Regions from separate parts of the Asticcacaulis sp. DW145 genome, predicted to be linked through region 1. Evidence: predicted binding sites of a transcription regulator. Region 1 holds the regulator's gene; each other region holds the start of a gene.
The links. Region 1 encodes LexA, which represses DNA repair genes until DNA is damaged. Its sites were predicted from a motif close to ATGTTCNCNANNTGTTCT; they were not measured.
Positions count from the first base shown of each region.

Region 2: the regulator LexA is predicted to act here: its motif matches at 4,457-4,474, upstream of AACH73_RS10700 (putative DNA modification/repair radical SAM protein).
Region 3: the regulator LexA is predicted to act here: its motif matches at 7,092-7,109, upstream of dinB (DNA polymerase IV).

Region 1 is NZ_AP029025.1:740,102-749,952, forward strand. Features, by position in the region: gene AACH73_RS14605 (serine hydrolase domain-containing protein) at 1-628, shown strand, start outside; gene gltA (citrate synthase) at 684-1,973, opposite strand; gene AACH73_RS14615 (DUF4131 domain-containing protein) at 2,536-3,204, shown strand; gene AACH73_RS14620 (ComEC/Rec2 family competence protein) at 3,174-4,619, shown strand; gene lexA (transcriptional repressor LexA) at 4,616-5,323, opposite strand; gene trpC (indole-3-glycerol phosphate synthase TrpC) at 5,434-6,228, opposite strand; gene trpD (anthranilate phosphoribosyltransferase) at 6,232-7,245, opposite strand; gene AACH73_RS14640 (aminodeoxychorismate/anthranilate synthase component II) at 7,238-7,831, opposite strand; gene AACH73_RS14645 (IS30 family transposase) at 8,045-9,058, shown strand; gene AACH73_RS14650 (ISNCY family transposase) at 9,173-9,851, shown strand, end outside.
Region 2 is NZ_AP029024.1:2,336,394-2,346,244, forward strand. Features, by position in the region: gene ahcY (adenosylhomocysteinase) at 1-144, opposite strand, end outside; gene AACH73_RS10680 (exopolysaccharide biosynthesis protein) at 248-901, opposite strand; gene bioB (biotin synthase BioB) at 1,013-2,002, shown strand; gene AACH73_RS10690 (hypothetical protein) at 2,090-2,317, shown strand; gene AACH73_RS10695 (TIGR03915 family putative DNA repair protein) at 2,340-3,233, opposite strand; gene AACH73_RS10700 (putative DNA modification/repair radical SAM protein) at 3,230-4,456, opposite strand; gene rfbA (glucose-1-phosphate thymidylyltransferase RfbA) at 4,729-5,601, opposite strand; gene rfbD (dTDP-4-dehydrorhamnose reductase) at 5,606-6,508, opposite strand; gene rfbB (dTDP-glucose 4,6-dehydratase) at 6,508-7,566, opposite strand; gene rfbC (dTDP-4-dehydrorhamnose 3,5-epimerase) at 7,597-8,139, opposite strand; gene AACH73_RS10725 (M3 family metallopeptidase) at 8,259-9,851, opposite strand, start outside.
Region 3 is NZ_AP029024.1:1,981,862-1,991,712, reverse strand. Features, by position in the region: gene AACH73_RS09205 (methyl-accepting chemotaxis protein) at 1-412, shown strand, start outside; gene AACH73_RS09200 (hypothetical protein) at 545-2,254, opposite strand; gene AACH73_RS09195 (response regulator transcription factor) at 2,474-3,184, shown strand; gene AACH73_RS09190 (stimulus-sensing domain-containing protein) at 3,286-4,866, shown strand; gene AACH73_RS09185 (HPr kinase/phosphatase C-terminal domain-containing protein) at 4,923-5,351, shown strand; gene AACH73_RS09180 (PTS sugar transporter subunit IIA) at 5,507-5,911, shown strand; gene ada (bifunctional DNA-binding transcriptional regulator/O6-methylguanine-DNA methyltransferase Ada) at 6,004-7,056, shown strand; gene dinB (DNA polymerase IV) at 7,189-8,277, shown strand; gene AACH73_RS09165 (OsmC family protein) at 8,274-8,660, opposite strand; gene AACH73_RS09160 (pyridoxamine 5'-phosphate oxidase family protein) at 8,882-9,505, shown strand; gene AACH73_RS09155 (quinone oxidoreductase) at 9,567-9,851, opposite strand, start outside.

The DNA.
Region 1 (9,851 bases):
CATGGGCTGGGCCTATTCCAATTCCGGTTTTACCTTGCTGTCGTCGATCGTTGAGCGCCTGTCCGGTCAGACCTTTGCCGATTTTTGCCGCAAACACCTGTTCGAGCGCGCCGGCATGGCCAATACGACCATCGACCAGAGTTGCGAGGTCACCAATGCGGTGACGCGCGGCTACACGCCGACCCGAGGGGGCTTCCTGCCCAACCTGCCGGTTTCGCCCACCTTCCTGCGCGGGGCAGGGGCCATCCGTTCGACGACCGAGGACCTGTGTCGCTGGCACGCCGCCCTGCTGAACCATCAGATTGTCAAGCCTTACAGCGTCGAGGCCATGATGACGCCGGCTCTGCTGAAGACCGGTAAGCCCGCGTGGGAGCGGCAGGGCAATGAGCCCCTGAACTATGGGTTCGGCGTGGGGCTGGGCATCACCGAAGACAGCCGCCGCTATTGCACGCATGGCGGGCGGATTAATGGCTTCACCGGCCATCTGCGTAGCTTTATCGACGAGCAGGTGACGCTGGCCATCCTCTATAATTGCGACGGCGGCGGCGCGGCGAGCTTCGGGGCCGCCCAGAAGGCCCTGCGGCAGGAGGCCTCCCGGTTGGGTTTGGAAGCCGCCACTCAGGTATGATGGCAAAAAAAGCCCGCCGTTTCCGGCGGGCTTTTCCGTTTTCGCTTGAGCCGCTTTAGCCGCGTTGCGACAGCGGCACGAAGTCGCGTTGCGTCGCGCCGGTATAGAGCTGACGCGGACGGCCGATCTTCTGACCCGGATCCTCGATCATTTCCTTCCACTGGGCGATCCAGCCCACGGTGCGCGCCAGAGCGAACAGCACGGTGAACATGGTGGTGGGGAAGCCCATGGCCGACAGGGTGATGCCGGAATAGAAATCGACGTTCGGGAACAGCTTGCGCTCGATGAAGAATTCGTCCTTCAGGGCGACGGCTTCCAGCTCCTTGGCGACCTGGAACAGCGGATCGTTTTCGCGGCCCGTCGCGGCCAGAACTTCGTAGGCCGAGGTCTGCATGACCTTGGCGCGCGGATCGTAGTTCTTATACACGCGGTGACCGAAGCCCATCAGCTTGTAGCGGCGGTCCTTCACGCCAGCGATGAATTCCGGGATCTTTTCCGGCGTGCCGATTTCACGCAGCATGTTCAGCGCTTCTTCGTTGGCCCCGCCGTGCGACGGACCCCACAGGCAGGCGATGCCGGCGGCAATACAGGCGAACGGATTGGCACCCGACGACCCGGCCAGACGCACGGTCGAGGTCGAGGCGTTCTGTTCGTGGTCGGCGTGCAGGATGAAGATGCGGTCCATAGCGCGGACGAGCGCCGGATCGACCACATAGTCTTCGGCCGGAACGGCGAAGCACATGCGCAGGAAGTTTTCGGCGTAAGACAGATTGTTCTTCGGGTGAACGAAGGGCTGACCGACGCTGTATTTAAAGGCGCGCGCGGCGATGGTCGGCATCTTGGCAATCAGGCGGTGCGCCGAGATTTCGCGCTGCTGAGCGTCATGGATGTCGAGGCTGTCGTGATAGAAGGCCGACAGGGCACCGACCGCACCGGTCATGACCGCCATCGGGTGCGCGTCGCGGCGGAAACCGTCGAAGAAACGGTCGAACTGCGCGTGCAGCATGGTGTGGCGCGTGATGGTGTTCTCGAAGGTTTCGTACTCCGCCGCCGTCGGCAGTTCGCCGTGGAGCAGCAGGTAGCAGGTTTCGAGGAAGCTCGACTGCGAGGCCAGTTGATCAATCGGGTAACCGCGGTGCAGCAGCACGCCCTGATCACCGTCGATGAAGGTGATCTTCGATTCGCACGACGCCGTGGAGGTAAAACCCGGATCGTAGGTGAAGGCATCGGACTGCGCATAGAGTTTACGGATGTCGATCACATCCGGGCCCAGTGTGCCCTTCAGGATCGGCAAATCCATGACCTTGTCGCCGACGGTGACCTTGGCAGGAGGTGTCTGGGTCATGACGTGCTTACCTCTTATCTTTGTGTGCAATGCAAACGGCATTTTCGTTGCACCTGCTATATAAAGTGAAAACCTAAATGAAAAGGGTCTGTTTCGATCCTCGCGCTGCCCTCGCGTTGGAAGGTCGTGCCGGACCCCTGAAATCAAGGGGGCGTGGCTTCTCTTATTGCCCTTGGCAGGCGGTGGCGACGCCATCCTTGTGAGCATAAACATCTATTTTTAAAAGATATTTCTGTTTGTATGGCGGAGCGCAGGGCGGCGTCAATTTGTCTGACTTAACAAATTTTTGTGAAGAGAAAGGGGTATTAACTTTAAAGGTCAAAGCGACAGATATCGTCCATTTTTACCGTGGGTAAAAATCAATTTTATAAGCGACAACGCATTTTAGACGTCTCTTGCACCCCGTGCGAGGCCGTGTTTTGTAAGCTAGGGGTGTAGCCCATCATGGGGAGGGCAGGGTTTGCAGCGACTTCGCGCCGCTCTTTCGCGGGTCAGGTTTACTGACATCGGCCGCTATATCCGCGACGGTGCCGCGCAGCAGACGGGGCGTCTGGTCCTGTAGTTGCCGGTCGCCCCGGGGGTGGGCTGCGCCGCTTATCTCAGTCTGCGTTTTGAGCCGCCGTGGTTATGGGTCGTCGGCGCGATAATGATCGCGGGCGGCCTTTATGCTCTGGCGCTTGGAGCGTATTCCGAAAAGTATGCAACGCTTTTCGGAGTCAAACACGCGACCCAAATTCGCTTTGAACAGGAGGGGAGGCGGGCGATACGCACATTCTGCCTGCTGCTTCTGATGGTCGCGCTGGGGGTCGGTCTGTGCAAGCTGCGCACGCACCGGGTGGCCGCCCCGGTTCTGGCCGCGTCACAGATGGAGGTCACGCTTGAGGCGGTAATTGTCGATATCGTCGGGACAGACACTTCCGAGCCCCGACTTCTGCTGGCTCCGCTCAGACTGTCGGGTGTCGCACCGGAACAGACCCCCATACGCGTTCGGCTGAGCCTGCGCGCCCTGCCTCCCGATCTGGCACCCGGTCAGGCAATTTCTGTGTTCGCCATTCTTCATCCTCCGGCGGGACCGAGTCTCCGGGGGGGTATGATTATGCGCGCACGGCCTGGTCCGATGGGGTCGGTGCCGTCGGATTCGCGCCGGGCCGCATCCGGACCCTGGAGGCGCCACCCCTGCCGGCGCGGCTGCAACGGATCGTGGCGCTCAATCACCTGCGCTGGGACGTGACCCGACGCCTGGTCACGCAAGTCGAGGACAGCCGCATGGGCGGATTTGCCGCTGCCATGGTCACGGGGCATCAGGCCTTTCTGGCCCCTGACCTGGTCGAAGACATGCGCGATTCGGGACTGGCGCACATCCTATCCATCTCCGGCCTGCATATGGCTATAGTCGGGGGTTTTGCCTTTTTTGCCTGCCGTGGCGCTCTGGCCCTGATCCCGGTAATTGCGCTGCGCTACCCCATCAAAAAGCTGGCGGCCGGCGTGGGGATGGTCGCCGTAGCGCTCTATCTGGCACTTTCGGGTGCCCCGGCCCCGGCGATCCGCGCCGCCGTGGTCGCGTGGGTAGCCTTTGGGGCCATCCTCTTCGACAGTTTACGCGCACTCGCCATAGCGGCTCTCATCGTGCTCCTCCTGATGCCGGAGGCGGTGCTGGAACCGGGGTTTCAGATGTCGTTTTGCGCCACAGCGGCGCTTCTGGCTCTGGCGGAAGTGTCGCGCAATCCCATCCGCGAACTGGACGTGCCATGGTGGGTGCGGGGTTGGCAGGGCATGTGGCATGGACTGAAGGTCTCGGTGCTGGCTTCGACGGTGGCCGGGCTGGCCACCACACCGTTCGGCGTCTTCTATTTCAGCCGCGCCCAGATGTATGGCCTGATCAGTAACCTGCTCGAAGCCCCGATCACGGGGTTTGTCGTCATGCCGGCTCTGGCTGTTGGCACGGTACTGAGTGCCACGCCTTTGGGCACGCCCGTGCTGTGGGTGGCCCAGCAGGGGCTGTCTGTGATCGCGGCCATTGCGGGTTTTGTGGCAGATTTGCCCGGCGCGGTGTTGACGGTGGCGGCCCCGCCCAATCTGGCGCTGGCCCTGTCCACGGCGGGTGTTCTGTGGATGTGCCTGATCCGCGGTCAGATGCGCTGGGTCGGCCTGCTGGCGGCTCTGGCGGTCATCTACTTGCCGCGCGAGGCAGCGCCCGATTTCTGGCTCGATGCCGAAGGCAGCAATGCGGCAATCCGCGTCGATGGCACGGCCTATAGCTTGCGTCCCACTGTGCGCCAGTATGGTTATCAACTGTGGCTCAAACACTATGCGCTGAGTGATGCCCCTCTGAGGAGCGCGCAGGATTATGTGTGCAAGAGCTATGTTTGCCTGCCTGCGGCCACTGCGCCCTACCGGGTGGGCTTCGCTTTCGGCCGCAAAGCGCCCAAACCGGAACAGATAGAGGCCCTGTGCCAATCCGCCGATCTGATCGTTCTGCGCTCTCAGGTGATCGAATGGCCGGCGGTCTGCGCCCGTGTCAATCGCATCACGGCTTCAGACTTTGAACGGCTGGGCGCGATGGAACTGACGCGCACAAAGAGCAAAGACTGGCACATCAAGGCCGCCCAGCCTCTGAGAGGTCGGCGGCCGTGGACCAAGGGTTAGTGATAGCGGCGCATCAGGCCCACCAGCTTGCCCTGAACGGCCACTTCGTCGGCATTGTAGATGCGGGTCTTGTAGGCCGGATTGGCCGCCTCAAGGGCAATCGACGCACCCTTCTTGCGCAGACGCTTCAGGGTGGCCGTATCGCCATCAACCAGTGCCACGACGATTTCGCCCGACTGCGCCGAGTCCGACTTCTTGATGATCACATAGTCACCGTCGAGAATACCGGCATTGATCATCGAATCGCCTTCGATTTCGAGAAGATAGTGTTCACCCGAACCGACGAAGATTTCCGGCACGCGGATACGGTCGCGCTCGGCACCCAGCGCTTCAATGGGTACACCAGCGGCAATTTTGCCCAGCAGCGGCAGCTCGCGCCCTTCGTCATTGGCGGGTTTGGACGCCGGGGCCGGGGTAGCAGGGCGGGTGCCTTCGACCACCTGCGGCACAAAGGCCTGACGTCCGCGCGGCGGCGCGGCGGTCGTGGCCTGATCCGGCAGCTTTATGACTTCCAGAGCCCGAGCCCGGTGTGCGAGGCGACGGATAAATCCGCGTTCTTCAAGAGCGGTTATTAGCCGGTGGATCCCCGACTTCGACGCCAGATCCAGCGCCTCCTTCATCTCATCAAAGGACGGAGACACCCCCGTTTCCTTGATGCGTTCATGAATGAACATCAGAAGTTCGCGTTGTTTGGTCGTCAGCATAGGTCCACCCGCTGCAAAAGTTTGTCCCCGGACATGGCAATATTTAGCGCATGAATGGTGAACAAGTCATGAACTTGTGCAAAGTGTTCTGTATGCGTTCTTGATTCTTGTCAAGCGGGCGTGAGCAGATTCTTCGCCGCCTGAGTGACATCACCCTGCCGCATCAGGCTTTCGCCGACCAGCATGGCCGTGGCCCCGGTTTTTTCGAGCCGCGCCACGTCCTGCGGCGTGAAGATGCCGCTTTCGGCGACCAGAACGTGCTGCGGTCCGACCATGGCCGACAGCTCTTCGGTCGTTTTCAGATCGACGTCGAAAGTTCTTAAGTTCCGGTTGTTTATACCGATCAGCGGAGAGGCGAGCTTAAGCGCGCGCTCCATTTCCGGTGCGTCATGTACTTCGACCAGGGCGTCCATACCATAGGCATGGGCCGCCGCGATCAGATCGGCGGCGAGGGCATCGTCGATCATGGCCATAATCACCAGAATGGCGTCGGCGCCGATGCTGCGCGACTCGGCAACCTGCCACACATCGACCAGAAATTCCTTGCGGATGCAGGGCAGTGTGACGGCGTTGCGGGCCGCCACAAAGTGCGATTCGTGCCCCATAAAGCTCGGCGCATCGGTCAAAATCGACAGACAAGACGCTCCGCCGGCCTGATAAGCCGCCGCCAGACTGGCCGGTTCGAAATCTTCACGAATCAGGCCCTTGGAGGGGCTGGCCTTTTTGACTTCGGCGATCAGCGACAGGCTGCGCGGCTGTTTGTGGGCCACCAGCGCGCGTTGAAAGCCACGTGGCGCACTGACGTCCTTGATGCGTGCCTCCAGCGCTGACAGGGACGCCGCAGGCTTGCGTTCGGCGACTTCCGTGCGCTTGTAGGTGGCGATCTTTTCCAGAATATCGGACATGACTTAGCTGTTCGTAAGGGTGACAAGTTGGTCGAGCGCGACCAGGGCCTTGCCGTCATCGAGGCTGGCGGCGGCGTGATCCAGCCCTTCGCCCAGGGTCTCCACCGCCCCGCCGACGAGGAAGGCGGCTGCGGCATTGAGCATGACGATATCGCGATAGGGGCCTTTTTCGCCCTCCAGCAGGCGACGCAGGGCCGTGGCATTGTGTTCCGGGGCACCCCCTGTAATGTCAGCCAGCGCCGCGCGCGGCAGGCCCACGGCTTCGGGGGTAATGGTGAACAGGCGCAGCTTGCCGTCCTTCCATTCCGCCACCTCGGTTTCGCCCGTGGTGGTCAGTTCGTCCAGACCGGAACCGTGCACGACCCAGGCATGAACGGCCTCAAGCTGACCCAAGGCCTTGGCAATCGGCTCGATAAAGCGCGGGGAGGGCACGCCCACCACCTGACGGCGCGCACCGGCGGGATTGGTGAGGGGGCCCAGCAGGTTGAAAATGGTGCGGAAACCGAGCTGCTGCCGGATCGGGGAGACGTGTTTCATCGCCCCGTGATGCGCTACGGCGAAGAGGAAGCAGATACCGGCTTCGTCCAGCGCCTTGCGCTGCTGCTCCGGCGTGGCGTCGATATTGACGCCCAGCGCGGCCAGAACATCCGCCGTGCCGGATTTCGAGGTAATGGCGCGGTTGCCGTGCTTGGCGACCTTCAGGCCACCACCGGCCGCCACGAAGCCTACGGCTGTGGATATGTTGAGCGTGTGCAGGCCGTCGCCACCGGTGCCGCAAACATCGACCGTATCATAAGGGTGATCGAGTGTTTTGGCGGCGGCCCGCATAGCGCGGGCGCAGGCGGCGATTTCGCCGACGGTTTCGCCGCGCAGGCGGATGGCGGTCACGGCGGCGGCCACCTGAGCCGGGGTCGGTTCGCCGCGCAAGCAGGCGGAAAAGAAGATTTCGGCGTCGGCGTCGGACAGGGTCTGACCGTCTGCCAGCTTGGCCAGCAAGGGTTTGAAGGCGTCAGACATAGAGGTTGTGGCTCTCGATACCGGCCAGTCGCAGGAAGTTGGCCAGAATCTGATGGCCGCCTTCGGTGGCGATGGATTCCGGATGGAACTGCACGCCGTGGATCGGTCGCGTGCGGTGCTGAACGCCCATGATTTCGCCGTCGTCGGTCCAGGCGGTAACGATCAGGTCGTCCGGCAGGGTTTCACGCTTGATGGCCAGCGAGTGATAGCGCGTCGCCGTGAACGGATTGGGCAGGTCCTTGAACAGGCCGATATCCTTGTGATGGATCTGGCTGGTCTTGCCGTGCATCAGCGTCTTGGCGCGGATGACGTCGCCGCCATAGGCCTGACCGATCGACTGATGCCCCAGGCAGACGCCAAAGATCGGCAGGTCTTCGGGCGCGGCGCGCAGCAATGGCAGGCAGATGCCGGCCTGATCCGGCGCACACGGTCCGGGCGACAGCAGAACCGCCTTGGGCTTCAGCGCCAGCGCGTCCTGAACGCTAAGCGCGTCGTTGCGGTAGACCTGCGTTTCCGCACCCAGTTCCGCCAGATAGTGCACCAGATTATAGGTGAAGCTGTCGTAATTATCGATGACAAGGATCATGGCCAACTCCCATGCAAGCGATATAGGCAAAGGCGACACAAAAACCAAACGGAAATGGCCCGACGCCCGGACGTTTCAACGGTTTCGCGCCTCAGCACGTCTAAATTTCCCATAAGATTTATTATGCGATATTTTGGTGTAGCGCGGTGGACTCTATTTTGAAGTGCGAATGATCAACCAAATCAGTCGCCTCTTCAAAAGCGAGATATAACATTGGGCCATCATTACCGCCACATCGACATGGCTGAGCGTCGCCAGATTATGAAGCTTCTGGAGCGCAAGGTTCCGTTGTCGCAGATCGCAAAGATCGTTGGACGCCATCAGTCGACGATTTATCGTGAACTGCGCCGCAATTTTTTCCGAGATAAGTACCCGGAATTTTCAGGCTGGTTTCCGTGGACAGCCAGCGAACTTGCCCGCAAACGGCGGTTTAAACAGCGCAAGCTTGAACGTAATCGTACCCTCCGGGCTTATATCATCGACAAGCTTCAGCAACATTGGTCACCAGAGCAAATCGCTGGAAGGCTGAAACTTCATCCAAGGCTCGAAGCCCAGACTGGACGTGTTTGCTCCGAGACGATCTATCGTTTTGTCTATGATCGCAGCAACCGTGACATGGCGCTATATACGCTTCTTGCCAAACGAAGACGTAAACGACGTGGATTGCGGGGGCGGAAACCACGCGGCTCCCATATTCCGTTGTATTGCAACATAAATAAGAGGCCTGAAGATATCGCTAGTCGCGAGACCTTCGGTCATTGGGAAGCGGATCTCGTGATTTTCCGCCGTGAATACGGCAAGGCAAATATTACCAGTTTGCTAGAGCGAAAGAGCCGCTATCACATTGTCATACGCAACAAGGACCGTCACTCGGTCGGTGTACTTGGTGCGATTGAACAATCTTTACGGGCCCTTCCATCACAAGGCCGGCAGACCATTACTTTTGATCGCGGAACTGAGTTTATGGCCTGGCGCAGCCTCCATGAAACGTCTGGCATCAAAAGCTACTTCTGCGACACCGCTTCTCCCTATCAGAAAGGCTCTGTTGAAAATGCCAACGGTCGCCTCAGGCGCTATCTGCCATTGGAAACGAACCTGGCCATCGTCGAGGACGCGAAACTGTCCGAAATGGCTCGGCGGATGAACAATACGCCCCGCCAGTGTCTAGGTTACCGGACACCGAGTGAGGTGTTTCAGGCCGAACTGGCGCAGATACCCCTGCCCTGATAAGATAAACCGACCATTCGCACTTCAGGTAGAGATCACCCGCCCATATGAGAATGTCACCCCTAAACCAGTTAGGAATGTCACTCTCCAGCTTTTTAGCTGGAGGTGCTGAAGATGGCAGTTCGCATCATGAGCGACAAAGAGTTGGCGCGGTTCGAGGTTCTACGCGATCTCGACCATGAGCGCCTCACCGCACAAGCCGCCGCAGATATACTAGGCCTTAGCCGGCGCCAGACGCTTCGGCTGCTCAAGGCCTACCGGACGTGCGGTGTTAACGGTTTGGTATCAAAGCAGCGCGGCCGTCGGAGCAACCGGCGCAAGCCTGAGAACGTTCGCGCCGAAGCTCTGGCGATCATCCGCGATCGCTATGCCGATTTCGGCCCTACTTTGGCCGCTGAGAAGCTGCGCGAGCTTCACGACATCTGCCTTGGCCGTGAGACCATTCGTCTCTGGATGGCGGAGGAAGGCCTCTGGACGACGCGTAAGAAACGCCGGCCACGCGTCTACCAGCCCCGCTATCGGCGCGACTGTGTCGGCGAACTGATCCAGATAGACGGCTCAGAGCACCGCTGGTTCGAGGGCCGTGGGCCGATGTGCACTCTGTTAGTCTTCATCGACGACGCCACCAGCCGGCTAATGCATCTACAGTTTGTCGAGACGGAATCGACTTTCTCTTATTTCGCGGCAACCAAGGCCTACCTTGAGGCTCATGGCAAACCCGTCGCCTTCTATAGCGACAAACACTCCGTGTTCCGCGTCGCCAAGCCGGGTGTCACCGGCGATGGCATGACGC
Region 2 (9,851 bases), on a different replicon from region 1:
GCGTGCGCCCTTCAGAGGCTGTTTGGGCCCATACTCCTCACGTGTCGCCATCAGGCCAGGCATTTCGCCCTCGGCGATTTCGAGTTCCTTGCGCCCCCATGCGGCGAGGGAGAGGTCTTTTACGATGAAGTCTTGAGCGGCCATAAGGGGTGCATCCATAGTTTCAAATGTAGCCGTCTTATAACGACCCGCGCTCAATTATGCAATCAAGATATAAAGATGTCTTTATATGATGGCGACGGATCTCCTAAGACCCTGAAGCAGCGACAATGCCAGCCCAAAGCGCCTCTGTTTGCAGCCACAGCCACATCAGGAAATTCCACACATAACGCGCGCCAAAATAAACCCAGGCGACTGAGGCGACGGCTACAGGGAAAGACAACAAAAGGCATATACCGTCGCGTTGCAACAGGCCGAGCCCCGTCAGGACGACGGCTATTCCCGGAATGATGTTTGCCCCCGGCATAGGAAGCAACAGGATAAGGGCCATAAGAAGGGTCTGAGCACCGAAATAGCGAAGCCACAGTCCACCTGTCAGGACAGGGAGCCTCGGCCGGACGAGAAACTCAATCTTTCTGAGCACGCTAACGCACGCCTTGAGGGCGCCAGTGAGCGTCTCATTTTTGAAACGCCAGCGCGTGGCAAGCCTTGGCATCCAAATCTGCCTCTGCCCGAAAAGCATTTGTAAGGACGGGCCTATGAGAAGAAGGCCAAAGAGGGTCGATATACCCGGGATGTTGGGGATACAGATCGGAAGGGCCAGAATGATGAGTAAAAGCCCAAGGCCACGCCCGTCGAGGCGCTTTATAAGTTCGCCAGCCGTCACCGTCTCGTCTCCCGCAAAGCTTTTCGCGAGGTCTTCAACAAGATGCGAGGCTGGCGTATCCGAAACTGGCATCATCACTCGTCCATTCCCAGTATCCGCGTTACGAAAAATTGCTTCTTTCGTCAATGTGAGGCCGTTTGACCCGACCAAATGGATCGTCTAACGAGAAGGTCAGAGGAGAGACATATGCCTGACACTACGCACGCTTTTGTAGCGGTTCGCCACGACTGGACTAAAAGCGAGATCTCGGCCCTTTTCGAGCTTCCCTTTATGGAGCTCGTTTATAAGGCCGCGAGCGTCCACAGACAGGTCTTTGATCCCTCGGAGATCCAGCTCTCTCAGCTTCTGTCGATCAAAACCGGCGGATGCGCTGAAAACTGCGGCTATTGCTCTCAGTCTGCCCACCACGATACCGGCCTGAAGGCATCGAAACTCATGGCGGTCGATGCCGTGTTAAATGCAGCCAAGGCCGCAAAAGCTGGCGGTGCACAGCGTTTTTGCATGGGGGCTGCGTGGCGCGACCTGAAAGATCGTGACGTTCCGGTACTTGCCGAGATGATTTCTGAAGTCAAAGCCCTGGGACTTGAGACCTGCGCGACGCTTGGCATGATAACCCCCCAGCAGGCATCAGCCCTTAAGGCCGCGGGCCTCGACTATTACAACCATAACCTCGATACCTCTCCTGAATATTATGATCAGGTGGTAACCACCCGAACCTACCAGGAGCGTCTCGATACGCTTTCGGCCGTTCGTGAGGTCGGGATGAAGACCTGCTGCGGCGGTATCCTTGGCATGGGTGAAACACGCGAAGACCGCGTCTCGTTTCTTCAGCAGCTTGCCAACCTGCCTGCTCACCCCGACAGCCTGCCGATCAACAATCTCGTACCGGTCGCCAACACTCCATTGGGGGATCGCGCCCGGCGTAAAGGCGAGATCTCACCCATTGAGTTTGTTCGAACCGTTGCGGTCGCCCGTATCGTTTGCCCGAAATCGATGGTCCGACTGAGCGCTGGCCGCAATGAAATGGACGAGGCTCTTCAGGCCCTTTGTTTTCTCGCAGGCGCCAATTCAATATTTGTGGGAAGCCAGCTTCTGACCACGCCCAATCCGGAGCCGGGCACAGATGCACACCTTTTACAATCCCTCGGCCTCAAGCCTATGGCGGGCACACTCTGATCAGGCGTAACCGAACCCTCCTGCCTTCGGTGTGATCGTACCCCTTGAAGGATGGTGCAGGCGCGGTGGTTGTGGTGTGATTTCTTCATGAAACACTCGCACTCCCCTGCCCTGCCTATGTTCGTCCTCGACTGGCGCACGCTTGAGCGCAGCTTACTGTGGCTCGTGCCGGTCAGCCGCCGAAATGAGGTAGCCAATCATATTTCCACTTTGATGGAATTGTCCCTCACTCAGCCCTCCGAACGCATCACCGCCGAACTGATTGTCCGCATAGGAATTCTGATGGAGGCACAAGAGGGTGAACCCTCCAAGTGAGGTCCAGAAACGCAAGGCGTCATTATGACCGATCGGTCATTCGTGACTTAAGGGCGCGATGAAATGCCGGCACTTCAGCGCTGGAAGCTCGCTCATGCATCTGGCGTACGCGTCTGTCTGCATCGCGAATGAGCTCGGGAATAAGCGCCGCTTCGGGGAGGTTTTTCCAGTACTTTTTTGGCATCTCAGACTGCATCGCCGAAACCTTAAGCCGTGCAGGATTGAAGATATTTGCGTAGTAGGTTCGCCATAGATCGTCGGCTTCATCCTTTAATTCAAACGGTTTTGCCGGTTCCTCGCTGAAATGAAGCCTTGCCCCCTTCCACGCGGCAGACCCTTTAGGCGTGGCTATGATCCAGTCCATGTCTCCAAAACGTCTTTGGAAAAAAGGCGCTGTCTGAGCGACAATGAAATGCTCCGGCTCGAACCACGCGACAAAGGCGCGGCGCTCTGAGAGAGCTTGCGTCTCCTTGAAACGTACGAAGGCTTTCATCTTATGCATATCGCGTCGGACTGACTTCACGAGCCCATGCAGCGCGCGAACGTCCGGGTCTGCGGGATCGTTCAACAGATGCTTTTGGGATTGCAGGCGCCATAACAGACGATAGCAGATGTCAAAGCGCTTTGCGTCGGAATGACAAATCGCCATCTTTGTTAATTCTATAAAAGCGGAACTAACGAAGGCGGCCGGGGTTGAGACGGTCCGCTTCTTGGGGTTTGCTGGTGTCGGATAAGCGCCGTCCGAAGCCTCATTAACGGCAGCATCACCAAAGGAAGCGGCCTCCCCAAAAAGGTCGTACGTCTCAGTCTCGACGACCCAGTCCACAAACTGTGGCGCAAGGCCGTTAGTCAGCGCTGCCCTTGCCGCTTTACGCCATTCTTCATAGTTACCACGCGCCTTCAGTTTGACTTTCACAGCAGAACCAGTTGCTCAGGCGCTGGCGCAAACAGTTCACGCAGATTGCCACGGTCGATGAGTTTTATGGGGGTCCAATCGTCGGTGACAATAAAGGGCTTCACCTTCCGGACCGAGATTTTGAGGCGTACCAGATCCTCGATTTTCAGGCGCCTGTAACGGCGCGCATTCAGAAGAGACTGAACCGATTTGACACCAAGCCCGGGGACCCGAAGAAGCACCTCCTTATCGGCCCGATTGACGTCCACCGGAAACCGCTCACGGTTTTCTAATGCCCAGGCAAGTTTAGGGTCGAGCTCAAGATCGAGCATCCCGTCTTTGCGGCCGGCCGTAATCTCTGCGATGTCAAACCCATAGAAGCGATAAAGCCAGTCAGCCTGATAGAGGCGGTGCTCACGGGCCAGGGGGGGCTTTATCAGTGGCAAAACGTTTGAAGCATCGGGAATGGGAGAGAAGGCCGAGTAATAAACGCGTCTTAGTCTGAAGCGGCCATAGAGCGAAGCACTGGAGCCCAAAATCGTTGCGTCGTTCGTTGCGTCGGCCCCGATAATCATCTGGGTCGACTGCCCGGCCGGGACAAATCGCTTTCGACGCCGCCGGAAGGTGGGTTCTGAGAACTCATCGATCTTCTGCCTGAGCTCGCCCATGGAACGGCGAATGTTTTGTGGGTGCTTTTGCGGGGCGAAGGCCTCAACCCCGGCATCCGTCGGCAATTCTATGTTTATGGAAAGGCGGTCGGCATAGAGCCCGGCCTCTTCGATTAGTGCGGCCGAGGCTTCGGGTATGGTCTTCAGGTGAATGTAGCCTCGAAAGTCATGCTTCAGGCGTAGATCTTTAGCGATCTTGACCATTTGCTCCATGGTGTAATCCGATGAGCGGATAATCCCAGAGGATAAAAACAGCCCTTCAATGTAGTTGCGCCGGTAAAATTCCAGGGTAAGCCAGACGACTTCGTCAGCGCTGAAACGGGCACGTTCGACGTTGGACGAGGAGCGATTTATGCAGTAGGCGCAGTCATAGATGCAGAAATTCGTCATCAGGATTTTGAGGAGAGAAATGCAACGCCCGTCAGGCGCATAGGCGTGACAAATGCCCGAGCTTTCTGTTGATCCTAGTCCGCCGGATCGCGAATCCCGTTTCGATGTGCCGGAAGAGGCGCAGGACGCATCATACTTTGCCGCATCCGAGAGAATAGCCAGGCGTTCACGCAAACTCTTTTTCATGAGTTCATGATATGTTCCATTTTCAGATTGTCAACGTCGCTCGAGCGAGTTGATGGCCACGTATGATGAATTCGCGACTTAATGGGTGAGTCCGACGGTGAGGCCCGCGATTAGGGCCCCTACAAAACCAAAGGCCATGACCATTACTGTGGCGGTGGATTTAATTTCGCGCATCTGTGCCTCCAATTTGAGGCACAGTTTCACCAAGTCAGGGCAAAGCATACATGCATTAAGTGAGTGCACAAATAAAGTGTGTATCAGGGCTGCCTGGCCTAGCGCCCTGATTGCACACACTTACCCAAATACCGCCCATAATCGCTTTTACCGAGGGTCTTTGCGAGCCCTTCAAGCTCGGTGTCAGTGATATAACCTCTGCGCCAGGCGATCTCCTCCGGGCAGCAGATTTTCATGCCCTGACGCTTTTCAAGCACACGCACAAACTCGGCGGCATCAAGGAGGCTGTCGGGCGTACCGGTGTCAAGCCACGCATAGCCGCGGCCGATCGGCTGCACACTCAGCGCTCCACGCTCCAGATAAACCCGGTTCACGTCCGTGATCTCGTACTCACCACGTGCTGACGGGGCCAGATTGGCTGCGATATCGACCACCTGATGGTCGTAGAAGTAGAGACCCGTAATCGCCCAGTTGGATTTAGGCTTAGCCGGCTTCTCCTCCACCGATAGCGCCTTGAAGACGTCGTCAAACTCCACGACCCCATAACGTTCAGGATCTGAGACCTGATAAGCAAAAACGGAAGCGCCTGACGTCAGTGTCGCAGCCTCCTCCAGTGTCTCAGTTAAGTTCGAGCCATAGTAGATGTTGTCGCCAAGTATCAGACAGGAGGGCTCACGCCCCACAAAGTCTGCACCGATCATATAGGCCTGGGCCAGACCATCGGGGCTCGGCTGCGGCGCGTAGCTGAGCTCGATGCCCCACTTTTGCCCGTCGCCCAGAAGCTTGCGGAACAGGGGCAGGTCGTGCGGGGTCGAGATGATTAGGATCTCACGTATACCCGCCATCATCAGTGTCGACAGCGGATAATAAATCATCGGCTTATCATAGACCGGCATCATTTGCTTGGAGACGCCAATCGTCATCGGATGCAAACGCGTACCGCTGCCGCCCGCCAGAATAATTCCCTTCATAGACTTACTCCTTCACCGGCGCCGCGACACCCGTCAGGCGCGTCAGGCAATCATCAAGTGACACACGCCATGGATCGAGGCGCAGATTATAAACCTCAGCCAGCTTCTCGCCGCTGAGACGTGAGTTGGCCGGACGTTTTGCCGGCGTCGGATAGGCCTCAGTCGGGATCGGATTGACCTTTACGGCCTTTCCGCCACGCAAGGCAGAACCTTCAAAGATCGCCTCGGCAAACCCGGCCCAGGTCGTCTCGCCCTGGCCTGTCAGGTGGAATATCCCGCGCAACGCAGGATCGGGATCGCCAACAAGCTTTTGCGCGATCAAAAGAAGGGCGCGGGCAATCTCTGGCGCATAGGTCGGGCACCCTCTCTGATCGGCCACGACATTCAGCTCGTCACGCGTTTCACCAAGACGCAGCATCGTCTTGACGAAGTTATTGCCGTAGGGGGAGTAGACCCACGCCGTTCTTAAGATGACATGGTTGGGCGTAGCCGCGGCAATCTGCGTTTCACCGGACAGCTTCGTCACCCCATAGACGCTCACAGGACCTGGGGCATCGCCTTCGCTATAGACGCCATCTTTGTCGCCTGCGAACACATAGTCCGTAGACAGATGAAGGAGGGGTATATTGAGCTCAGCCGCAATCTTTGCCAGCTCACCTGGCCCCTCAGCGTTAATCGCCTGAGCGAGAGCCGCTTCACTTTCAGCCTTATCAACCGCCGTGTAGGCGGCCGAAGAGATGATCACATCCGGCCGAGCCGCCTTAATCGGCCCAGAGAGGGTCTCAGGTTTTGATAAATCGATTTCTGGCAGGCCCACACGAATGATCTCAAGACCAAGGCTCTCACCTAAGGCCTGAACAGAGGTGTCGACCTGGCCTTCCTTGCCTGTAACGACAATGCGCATCATCAGACCTTTTCGCCGAAAACGCCCAGACGCTCGCCCGTATAAACGCCGCCACGCAAGGGACGCCACCACTGTTCATTGTCGAGATACCAGCGCACGGTCTTCTCAATACCCGTGTCGAAGTTTTCGCGCGCCTTCCAGCCAAGCTCCGTTTCAAGCTTGGTGGCGTCAATCGCATAGCGATGGTCGTGGCCCGGGCGATCCGTCACGAAGGTGATCAGTCGATCGTGCGGAGCCCCTTTGGGGTTCATCTCGTCCATAAGGGCGCAGATACGGTGGACCACATCGATGTTCTTGCGCTCATTGCGACCACCGACATTATAGGTTTCACCCAGACGGCCCTTTGACGCGATCAGGTGTAGGGCCCGCGCGTGGTCTTTCACGTAGAGCCAGTCGCGAATATTGGAGCCGTCGCCGTAAACCGTCAGCGCCTTACCCTCCAGCGCATTTAAGATGTTCAGCGGAATCAGTTTTTCCGGGAAATGATAAGGGCCGTAATTGTTCGAGCAGTTCGAAACTACGACAGGCAGGCCGTAGGTACGGTGCCACGCCTTCGCCAGGTGATCAGATGCGGCCTTTGATGCCGAATAGGGCGAGGAAGGATCATAGGGCGTCACTTCTTCAAAGAGCCCTGTTTCTCCAAGCGATCCATAAACTTCATCGGTTGACACATGCAGGAAGCGAAAATTCGCCTTCTCTTCACCTTGCAGGCCATTCCAGTAATGGCGCGCCGCCTCGAGCATGGTGAAAGTGCCGATAACATTCGTCTGCACAAACTCACCCGCCCCGGTGATCGAGCGATCCACATGGCTTTCGGCGGCCAGATGCATGATATGGTTAGGCTTAAATCCGTTAATGGCCGAAACCACCGCATCACGATCACATATATCTGCCTGAAGGAAGCTGTAATTACTAGCGCCCTTTACAGGTTCCAGCGAGGCCAGGTTGCCGGCATAGGTCAGCTTATCCAGGTTTAAGACCGCCGCCCCCACTTCAGAGATCAGATAACGGACAAGCGCCGAACCAATAAAACCGGCGCCGCCGGTGACCAGAATTCGCATTTTGAGTCCTAAAATAAAATAGGCCTGTGCTTAGCGCAGACTTGAAAGCTTAGGCTGGGCCTTGTCCTTATCGGACAGGACCGCTGAGGCCAGATCGATCGGCCACTCAATCCCAATTTCAGGATCATCAAACGCAATACCGGCGTCGTGCGCCGCGCTATATGGGTTCGTTACCTTATAGAAAACTACCGTATCCGGCTCGAGCGTACAAAAGCCGTGGGCAAAGCCCTCCGGTACCCATAGCTGAAGCGCGTTCTCAGGTGTCAGCATCTCCCCTACCCACTGACCAAAGGTGGCAGATCCCGGCCGAATATCAACAGCCACATCGAAGATCGCACCGCGAAGGCAACGGACCAGCTTTCCTTGGACCAAAGGTGCTCTCTGAAAGTGTAGACCTCGGATCGTCCCGACTTTTGCCGACAGAGACTGGTTATCCTGCACAAACGTCACATCCGCCACGTTTTCGCGGAACCAAGGATCCTTGAAGGCTTCCATGAAATAGCCGCGCGCGTCGCCGACCATTTTCGGCGTTAAAAGGACAGGGCCCTTGATATCATAGCATTTGATCTGCATGGCACCGCTTCGCTGAACCCGCTCGTGATACTCAGTTTTACTTCATGGTACAATCCAAAATTGACGAAGGCCAGAGCCCGCAGGCTCCGGCCTTCGCTAGGCATTGCTACTCGGCTCAGTCACGCAAACCCGCGAGACCTCATAAGTGCCGCTGGGTCGGCGTCACGGCCGCGGAACTGGCGGTACGCGTCCGCTGGATCGATTGTGTTTCCTACGCTCAGGATAAATTTCATCATCCGACCGGCAACGGCCTTGTCGTAGAAGCCTTTTGGCGCCTCAGCAAAGGCTTCAGAGCAGTCAGCAGCCACAACATCCGCCCAAAGATAGCTGTAATAGCCAGCCGAATAGCCGTCCGATGAAAAGACATGGGCAAACTGCGGCGTGCGGTGGCGCATGACGATTTCCTTCGGCATACCGAGCTTTGTCAGCTCGTCACGTTCAAAGGCATCCGGATCTATATCGGCATCGCCGGCGAGATGCAGCTTCATGTCAATGAGGGCCGAGGACAGATATTCCACCGTGCCAAAGCCCTGATTGAAGTTATCGGCCTTTTTGATTTTCTCCAGAAGGGAAGCCGGCATAGGCGCCTTCGTCTTATAGTGCAGAGCAAAGCGCGAAAGCACTTCCGGGGTCGACAACCACCGCTCATTCACCTGAGAGGGAAACTCGACATAGTCCCGAGCTACGGAAGTACCCGACAAAGAGGCATAGGTGACATTTGAGGACAGGCCATGGATGGCGTGGCCGAATTCGTGGAAGAGGGTCGTTGCGTCATCCCAGGACACCAGAATGGGCTCGCCTGGCGCCGCTTCCAGGAAATTCGAGTTGTTTGAGACGATCGGCATATTGACCTTCGTCCCATCGCGTGACTGGCTGCGATAGGCATTCATCCACGCACCTGAGCGCTTACCCTTGCGAGCATAGGGGTCAAAGTAGAAAAGGCCCACTACCTTCTCATCTCGAGAGACTTCATATGTCGTCACGTCCTCATGGAAAACCGGGAGACCTTCGACTTTTTTGAACATGAAGCCATAGGTCTGTCCGGCTGCCCAGAACATGCCGTCGACGAGCTTATCGAGCTGGAGATAGGGCTTGATTTCGTTCTCGTCGAGATCGTAACGGGCTTTGCGGACCTTCTCTGCATAGAAGCGGTAATCCCAGGGCTCAATCGTGATGCCCGCCTTCTCGGCGTCGGCGACCTTCTGCATGTCAGAGACTTCTTCATGCACCCGCTTAACGGCCGCAGGCCATACCGACTCCATCAGCTTCATGGCATTTTCAGGGGTCTTGGCCATGGCGTTTTCCACCCGCCAGTGGGCGTGTGTCGGATAGCCGCGCAGCTGAGCGCGCTCAAACCGAAGTTTGAGGATCTTCCTGATCAGCGCATTGTTATCCCATTGATCCCCGTTGTCGCCGCGGTTTACGAAAAGCCGCCAGACCTTTTCGCGGGTGGCGCGGTTTGTACAAAAGGTCGTAACGGGTTCCATCGCTGAGCGGGTATTGGGTATAGCATAAAGCCCTTCCTTACCTGCCGCCTTCGCCGCCGAGGCGGCGGAGGCCAGAAATCCCTCCGAGAGCCCCGGCAGTTCATCCTTGCCAAGATAGAGCACCTGTTCTTCGTCATGGAGCAGATTATCAGAGAACTGATTGAAGAGCGTTGAGAGCTCTTTGTTAATCTCGGCAACGCGCGTTTTGGCCTGTGGTGAAAGGGC
Region 3 (9,851 bases), on a different replicon from region 1:
CAAGGGCTTCGCGGTCGTCGCTGCTGAGGTGAAGACTCTGGCTACCCAGACGGCGCGCGCCACAACCGAGATCAACCAGCAGATCGCCGGTATTCAGGCGACCACCGAGCAGGCGGTGCGTGCCATCGAAAATATCTCGCAAACCATCCGCATCATCAACGACTCCTCGGCGACCATCGCGGCGGCGGTGGAACAGCAGGGGGCGGCGACAAGCGAAATCGTGCAGGCCGTCAATCAGGCCTCCATCGGTACCAGCGAAGTCACGCAAAACATCACCGGCGTGGCCCGCATGGCCGAAGAAACCGGCATGGGCGCGTCTCAGGTGCTCAATGCCTCCTCCGAACTGGCGCAACAGGCGGAGAAACTGCGGGCGCAGGTCAACAGCTTCCTGACGCAGGTGCGCGCGGCGTAAGGCGGTTCAACCCTCAAATGGAAGAGCCCGGCGGTGTCGCCGGGCTTTTTCTTTGTCGCGCCGGGCCTTTATGGTCGCATGAGCGGGTTCATGGCCAGGGCCAAACGTGTTCAGCGCCGCGGGCCGCCGCTATCAGGCCGCCAGTCCCGCCTGCACCAGCATGGGCTTCAACTGCCCCAGGGCAGCGGGATCCCCCATCAGGCTGGTCCGCACATCCGGGGCGCGCAACTGCTTCATCACCTCGGCCTTGGCCAGTTCGCTGAGCGCGCCCTGCGGCCCGGCCTGACCGGTGGCGAAGCTGAGCAGGGCGGTAATGCGCTGGATCGGGGTTTTGGAGCCTTTGAGGATGTGGGGAATAAGCTGAATGTCGCCGGCGATCTGCGCCCCGATCTGCCCCAGCCGCGCATGGGCGGCTTCGGTATCGGTTTCGCCAAGGCTCGCCTTGCTAACGCGTCGTTGCAGCAGGGCAAGAAGCTGAAGCCGTTGCCCCGCCGGCCGCTTGGGGTCGCGCAGATCGGTTTCGAAACGGTGCGCCGTAAGCGACGACATCAGCCAGCGCGCCGCCTGCTTCTTGTTGGCCGCGCCGACGACGTTCTCACACAGCCACAGGATGCGCTCAATCTCTTCGAGGCAGTGGGGCGCCCCGCGGGTCAGGCCTTCGACAAAGGCGCTGGACACCAGCATCTTGGAGCGTTCGATGAAAGCGTCGGAAATATCCTCGCGCTCGACCTGCTGCTGGCTGCCCGCGGTGAGCGCCAGCGCCATGGCGCGCAGGAGGTCGATTTCGCCGACCGGGTTTTCAGGCATCAGCCGCTTCACGCCGCGCAGTTCACTCAGCACATTGCGGAAGGCCTGAAGCCGCAGATCGCGGAAATGGCCCTGCCGGATCAGGCGGGCAAACTCTTCGAGGTGCGCCGGCGGCGCGGGCAGGGCGCGTCCAATGGCGCTATCCACCGCGCTCAGACGTTCAATGGCTTCGCCACTGACCATGTGGGTCAGAAAGGCCAGACCCTGGCCGAGCGTAATGTCGCTCCCCAGAATTTCGGCCAGCCCGCCCTTGCGTGCAAAAAGTTCGACCAGAGGCGTCTCAATTACGTCGAGCGCCCATTTCAACTCTGGCTTGCCAGCGATAGCCGTTGCGATGCGCGTCAGCGGCATCAGCTTGCGACCGGCATTGCGATCTGTGATCGTCAGTCGGGCCACAGCGCCGCCAAAGGCATAGCCGCGTTCCGGGGATTGCCCGAGGCGCGCCACCTGAGCCGCGATGTCGCCCGTGAGGTCGATCTCGCCGAAGACCTTTTTGCGTCCGTCACCGATGACACGGTTGATAGCCTTGTCCGACAGGTTGTTCCAGCGGCGCATGATCTCATGGATCGACGCCCCGGTCTCTTCGGACTCTGGAATGGCGATCTTCTGGATGGCGTGGGTCAGGTCGTTGGTCGAAACGTCGAGCCGTTCGCACAGGACTGGGCTGTGCAGAAGCTCAAACACGGTCGCACCCTGACGACGCAACCAGTCTTCGAGCACACGGGCAATGGTTTCGCGGGCGTGGCGGCTGTAAAGGTCCTGCGGCGAGGTGCAGACTGGTTCGGTAGGGCTGACCACCTTGGGCTTGCTCTTAGTCTCGGGCAGACCCTCAGTCAGCAAGGTGTAGGAGCGGAATTCGCCGGTATCGTCAGAAAAGACTTCCTTGGTAACCTTAATGGCGGCGGCCCGGCGGGCGGTCAGAAGCTCACGCGCCTGAGCGATGGCGGAGTCGCGGTCATTGAGCGCGTTCTGCAATACCCAGCCCGATTGCGGCGTTTTGCGCGAGAAAACTTCGTAGTGAATTTGACCGGCCATGAAGCCCCGACACGTTTCGTCAATATTGGCTCTTTATGACCCGCTTGTCACAAATGCTGCCATTCGCGTCGAATTGTGGACGAATCCTGTTAAATTAACGTTGAAGGCGCTGTGGGGCCTGATTATGACCCCGGAGCGGCCTATATTTGGTCAATAATTGAGTGTTTGGCGTAAATGGCGTTATAGGTTTACGCCAGACGACAGAGAACCGGAGGGCTCATGGCCAGAATTACCCTTGTCGATGATGACGAAAACATTGTCACCAGCGTTTCGCTGGCGCTGGAAAGCGGGGGACACACGGTGCAGGCCTATCATGACGGTGCGGCCGGTCTGGCTGCGCTTGAAAAGGATCCGCCCGATCTCGCCATTCTCGACGTCAAAATGCCGCGCATGGATGGTATGGAGGTTCTGCGCCGCCTGCGTATGAATTCCAACCTGCCGGTCATCATCCTGACCTCGAAGGACGATGAAATCGACGAGGTGCTGGGTTTCAACCTCGGTGCCGACGACTATATGCACAAGCCCTTCTCGCAGCGCCTGCTGCTTGAGCGGGTCAAGGCCGTCCTGCGCCGCGCCGGCGTTGTCGATCAGGGCGAGCCGCCCGAAACGCAGGAAGCTCTGAATGCCAAATCGCTAAAGCGCGGCAAGCTGGTCATGGACGCCGCACGTCACGAGTGCACCTGGGATAGCAAGCCGGTCCGCCTGACCGTGACCGAGTTTCTGCTGCTGCACGCTCTGGCGCAACGTCCGGGTTTTGTCAAAAGCCGCGACAACCTGATGGATGCGGCTTATGACGATCAGGTCTATGTCGATGACCGCACCATCGACAGCCATATCAAGCGGATGCGCAAGAAGTTCCGTTTGGTCGATCCGGAGTTTGACTCCATCGAAACCCTTTATGGCGTAGGCTATCGCTACCGCGAAGTGTAAATCATGGTGTCTGGCCGCCTCCCTCAGACCTCCCCGGTTGGCTGGGGAGGCATACCGCTCGACGTGAATCGCGCCGGATGCGGTGGAGAGGGACGCGCCTGATGCCCGGCACCGAACCTCAAACTCGCCTTTTTCTGCCCCTCTTCGCACGCATCGGCTTTTTCCGGGCGCGTTTGGGGCGGCTGATCCTGCTGCTGAATCTGGCCGGGCTGCTGATTCTGGTCGTCGGTGCGCTGGTGCTCAACGAGTTCCGTCAGGGCCTCATCGACAACCGCAAGGAGTCGCTGATGGCGCAAGCGGAGACGATGGGCGAAATTATTGCCGAAGTCGCCACCGCCGGCGATCCCGAGCCTTATCTGGAGCCGCAATACGCCGTCCTGGTTCTGGGGCGCTTTGTCCCGGCCGAACAACGCGCGCGTCTGTTTGACGCCAAAGGGCACCTGATCACCGACTCCTATTCGGTGTCTGAACAGGTGGATGTGCGTAATCTGCCGCCGATCGAGACCTCTGGCCCGGACCCGGAGCGGCGCAAGGCCCGTAACCGCAAGCAGGAACTGGCGCACGAGGCACTGGAGGCCGAGGTCAGACAGGCCCTGAGCGGTGAAGCCGTCGCCTCCGTGCGCTATAACGAAAAGGGCGAAAAGGTCGTTTCCGTCTCCGTGCCGCTCAAGCGGGTCAAGGCCATACTGGGCGTTCTGACCATTGAGGCCGGGGATGTGGACAAGATCGTGGCCGCGCAGCGCTGGGCCATGTTGCCCTTTATTCTTGTGGCGCTGGGCGTCAGCCTTTTCTCGTCTCTGCTGCTGCACTGGCTGGTCAGCCGGCCGATCCATCGTCTGTCGGATGCGGCCGATGCGGTCCGGATGCAAAAGGCACGCACCTTCTCCCTGCCGGACCTCGAATCGCGTCACGACGAGGTGGGCAGTCTGGCCCGTTCGCTGCAATCCATGACCGAGGCGCTGCAAAAGCGCATGGACGACATCGACCGCTTCGCCGCCGACGTGTCGCACGAAATCAAGAACCCGCTGACCTCGATCCGCAGCGCGTTGGAGACCCTCAGCCTCGTCAAGGACGATGCGGCCAAGGCGCGCCTGATGGCGGTCATCCAGCAGGATGTGCGCCGTGCCGACCGGCTGATTACCGATATCTCCAATGCCTCACGGCTTGATGCCGAACTGGCAAGGGATGTGCCCAAACCCGTCGATGTGGGGGCGCTGCTCGAAGACATTGTCTCGCTCTATCAGCACATGCCCGACGGGGCAGCAGTTAGCCTTGACCGGCAACTGACCCCGGCGGCCTCAAAGGTGATGGGCCGCGAAGGGCCGTTGGGGCAGGTCTTCCGCAATGTCATCGACAATGCGCGCTCCTTCTCTCCCGCCGGCGGCACGGTGCGCGTCTGCGTCGCCTATTCCGATGCCGACCCGAAGCGGCCGTTGCAGATTGTTATCGAAGACGACGGCCCCGGTATCCCGGCGGAAAATCTGGAGACCATCTTCCAGCGCTTCTACACCTCGCGGCCCAAGGGGACGGACTTCGGGCGTAATTCGGGTCTGGGCCTGTCGATCTCGCGTCAGATTATCGAGGCGCAGGGCGGCCTTATCTGGGCCGAGAACCGTCTGAACAGCGACGGCAGCGTCGCCGGTGCCCGCTTTACCATCACCCTGCCGAACGTGTATCAGTAACCCATACCTATCCCTCCCTAGTAAACTGGGGAGGGATGATTATCCGGAGCCCGTAGTTGTCCCGAATCATCCTTCACGCCACGTCGCTGACCGTGCCTGTCCGCCGACAGTGGCGGGGCGTGCTGCTGATGGGGCCATCGGGCATCGGCAAGAGCGATCTGGCCCTGCGCGCCCTTGAGGCCGGTTTTCAACTGGTCAGCGATGACTACTCCGTCCTGTGGGCCTCGGGCGATCACATTTTCGCCAGCGCCCCGGACACGATTGCCGGACGCATGGAGGTGCGCGGCATCGGCATCACGCCCCAGCCCCGCCGCACCCTCACGCGCGTAAGTCTTTGTGTACACTGTCAATTATCGCCGCCGGAGCGCCTGCCCGAAGCCGAGCTGACCCCCCTATTGGGTCATGAATTACCCACGCTGAGGCTCAACCCAAGGGAAGCTTCCACTGTGGCCAAACTGCTCACCCGGCTGCGTCTTCTGTCGTGATCCCGCGGATCGGCCTTGGCACCGTCGCATTTTCGTCCTAAATCGAAAGACCTTTTTGCAGTGCAGTGAATTGGGTCTATAATCGGGCTCTTGTGCCGCTCCCCGGACTCCCCTTCCGGGACAATCGGGCGGTCACGTGTAGGGATGACGTCTATATGATCGGACTGGTGATCGTGACCCACGGCGGTCTGGCGGAAGAGTTCGTATCCGCCATGGAACACGTTGTGGGACCGCAGGATCAGGTGACGGCCATCTGTATCGGGCCCGAAGACGACGTGGCTCAGCGCCGTCAGGATATCCTCAAGGCGACCTTTGCCAATGACAGCGGCGACGGTGTGATTCTGCTGACCGACATGTTCGGCGGTACCCCGTCGAACCTAGCCATCTCCGTCATGGAACAGACCAAGGCCGAGGTGATTGCCGGGCTCAATCTGCCCATGCTGATCAAGCTGGCGACCCTGCGCAAGCTGGAAGCCCTGTCCGATTGCGTGCAGCACGCGCAGGAGGCGGGCCGCAAATACGTCACCGTCGCCTCCTACGTCCTTTCGGGTGATAACTGATCGTCACCGCCCGAATTTAACCGCAAGGCGCGGGAAGCGCCGACGGGCCGTTGGCGTCACAATGGAGGTATCCGGTGAGTGAGGAACCATCCATGACCGCTGCCTTTGCCCTGACCGAAGACCCGCGCTGGCGGGCCCTGACCACCCGCGATGCGACGCAGGACGGCGATTTTGTCTATGCGGTGAAGACCACGGGCGTCTATTGCCGCTGCACCTGCCCGTCGCGCCGACCGAAGCCGGAGAATGTGCGCTTTTTCACCAGCGGGGCCGAGGCGCAAGCCGCCGGGTTTCGCCCCTGCAATCGCTGCACACCGGATGAGGTCAGCCCGCGCGCGCGTCAGGCGCAGTGGGTGGCCGAGGCCTGCCGCGAGATCGAAACCGCCGAGGTCGAGCCGACGCTGGACGCACTGGCGCAGCGCGCTGGCTTAAGCCCCTTTCATTTTCACCGGATGTTCAAGGCCGCCACGGGTCTGACGCCCAAGGCCTATGCCCGCGCCCATCGTAGCGGCCGGATGCGCGCCGCGCTAAAAGCCAGCGGCAGCGTGACCGAGGCGATCTATGAGGCCGGTTTCAATGCCCCCAGCCGCTTCTACGCCGATACAGCCCATGCGTTGGGCATGTCACCACGCACTTTCCGTAAAGGCGGCGTGGCCGAGGTGATCCGCTTCGCCGTGGGGCAGTCGCGTCTGGGGGCGCTGCTGGTGGCGCGCAGTGAAAAGGGGGTCTGTGCTGTATTTCTGGGCGACGAGCCGGAAGGGCTGGTGCGCGATCTTCAGGACACCTTCCCCAAGGCTGAACTGGTCGGTGGCGACGCGGCGTTTGAAGAGACCATGGCGCGTGTCGCCGGGCTGATCGAAGCACCGCAAACCGCGCTCGACCTGCCGCTCGATATTCGCGGCACCCTGTTCCAGCAGAAGGTATGGGCCGCGCTTCAGGCCCTGCCCGCCGGCACGCGCGTCTCTTACAGCGATCTGGCTGAGCGGGTGGGCCTGCCCGCCGCCGTGCGCGCCGTGGCCTCGGCCTGTGCCGCCAACAAGATCGCTGTGGCCATCCCCTGTCACCGCGTAGTGCGTACCGACGGCAGCCTGTCGGGTTATCGCTGGGGCGTGGAGCGCAAGGCGGCGCTTTTAGACGCGGAACGCTAAATTTAGAGCCGCTTGATTTGTTCTCTTTTTGTGCTATGTTCGCATTACGTTCTAAAGTGCAATCCGATAAAGTGGAAACCACTTTTCGGAAAAATTGCGCGACAGAACAAAAATTCGCTGCGGAACCGCACCATGGAAAACGAGAACATCGAACCCCTGCGCAAGATCATCCATGTGGATATGGATGCCTTTTACGCCTCAGTGGAACAACGCGATAATCCCGAACTGCGCGGTAAGCCGGTGGCCGTGGGCGGTCTGGAACGCGGCGTCGTGGCGGCGGCCTCTTACGAGGCGCGCAAATACGGCATCCGTTCGGCCATGCCGTCGGTGACGGCGCGGCGCAAATGCCCGGACCTGATCTTCGTCAAGCCGCGCTTCGACGCCTATAAGGCCGTATCGAAACAGATCCGCGAGATTTTCGAGGACTATACGGAACTGGTGGAACCGCTGTCGCTCGATGAGGCCTATCTCGATGTCACACACAATCATAAGGCCATCGCCTCGGCGACCCTTATCGCGCAGGAAATCCGGGCGCGGATCAAGCTGGCGACCGGGCTGACGGCCTCCGCAGGCGTGTCCTATAACAAGTTTCTGGCCAAGATGGCCTCGGACTATCGCAAGCCGGACGGGCTCTACGTCATCACGCCGCGCATGGGGCCTGAGTTTGTCGAAACCCTGATGGTGGGGCGTTTTCACGGCATCGGCCCGGCGACCGAAGAGAAGATGAACCGTCTGGGCATCCTGACCGGGGCCGATCTCAAGGCGCAGGACCTGGCCTTTCTGCAAAAGCATTTCGGCGTGTCAGGCGACTATTACTACAATATCGCGCGCGGCATCGACCATCGCCGCGTGCAGCCCGACCGGGTGCGCAAGTCGGTGGGGGCGGAAAACACCTTCTTTCAGGATATCTTCTCGCTGGAGGCGGCGCGTGCGGCGCTTTCCCCCATCGTGGACAAGGTGTGGCGCTACTGCGATCAGCACGGCACGCGCGGGCGTACCGTGACGCTGAAGGTCAAATATACCGACTTCCAGCAGATCACCCGCAGCTATACGGCGGCCGCCACCGTCCTCAACAAGGACGAATTGGCGCGCCTGTCGGGTAGCCTGCTCGAAAGCGTCTTCCCGATCGCCAAGGGTATCCGTCTTCTGGGCGTCACCCTGTCGTCGCTGGGTGGCTCGGAGGCGCAGGCCGAGCCGCAGCAATTATCGCTGGCCATTTAATTAAAGGTGGTGGCTATGTCCGCCCCTTCCTTGAGCGTCAGGGTGACCGGTGTGCGTTCGACCACCTCGGCCAGTCGCGCCCTCTGAGCGTCATCCAGCGCGCCCGTCAGCGTTAAAACGCGCGTAATCTTCGAGCGCTTGTCGTCCTTTGTGTGGTGCAATTCGACGTCAATCGCCTCCAGCGGCCAGCCCTTGCGCGCCGCATACATACGCAGCGTGATGCAGGTGCAGGCCGCCAGCGACGCCAGCAGCAAATCGTAGGGGGCAAACCCGGCATTGCCGCCCCCCAGCGCTTCGGGCTCATCGGCGTTCAGGCGGCGTCCGCCGGTGTCGATGGTGGTGAGAAAGTCAGTGGTACCAATATGAGCGCGCGCATGGGCCATGGAGGGTCTCCTTTGCGGCAACACTATATCCGCCGGGGCGCCCTTCCTATGGCTATTTTACGCAGCGACACCGCAAATAGACAGAGGCGGCGGGGTGCTAGAGCATTCGTCGGATCAGTTGAGCTGCCGTGTTGCTCTAATTTTTGTAGCGCCTCATGTCTTTCCAAAAAGTGGTGTTCACTTTTCGGCATGAGGCTCTAGCCAACCCAAGAGGTAAACGCATGACCACCCTGTATGGCCCTGAGGCCCGCGAACGCATCTGGTCCCTGATCAAAGACACCAGGGTGGCCATGCTGGCGACTCACACAGCGACGGGCCTGCTGCACGCGCGGCCCATGATGCCGCAAATCCGCCACCCGGAAGACAAGGCTTTTGACGGCGTGCTGTGGTTCTTCACCGGGGCCGATACAGGCAAGATGGCTGAAATCGAAGCCAATCCGGCAGCGCTTCTGACTTTTTCCGATCCGAAGGGCCACAACTATGTCGCTATGAATGGCACGGTCACGATCAGCCGCGACCCGGCGATCATTGAGGAACTGTGGTCGGCCGCAGACAAGGCGTGGTTCCCCGATGGCAAGGACGATCCCAATCTGCGCCTGCTGCGTTTCGAAGCGAGCGACGCGGAATTCTGGGACAGTCCCGGTCTGGTTGCCGCCGGTATCGCCTTCCTTCAGGCTCTGGTTACCGGTGAACGCGCCGACCCGGGCGACCACGGTCAGGCCGATCTCGACATTCCGGATTTTCCGGAGGCGCGTTCCGCCTCGCGCGGCGACGGCCCGCGCTCAGCCAGCGAACCGCTGCGCGAAAAAGTCCCGGCGTCCGTCGCCCCGCGTGATCCGCTCTAACCCTGTTGAGGCGACGGCCAAGGTGGCAAAGGCCCATAGAGAGACCAAACAAAAAAGGCAGTCACGGGATTAAAAGCGTGCTGCCGGTGGTGGCGCGGCTCTCCAGAGCTTCATGAGCCGCGCGTGCCTCGGTGAGGGCAAATCGTTGATCAATCCGTATACGGACCTTACCACTCAGGATGACGTCGAACAGGTCCTGCGCCGATTCCAGAAGCGTTGCCCGATCACGGTTATAGCCAAAAACCGAGGGCCGGGTGAGAAACAGCGAACCCTTGGCATTCAGCACCGAAATATCGACGGGCGGCACCGCGCCTGACGACTGGCCGAACGACACCATGAGGCCCAG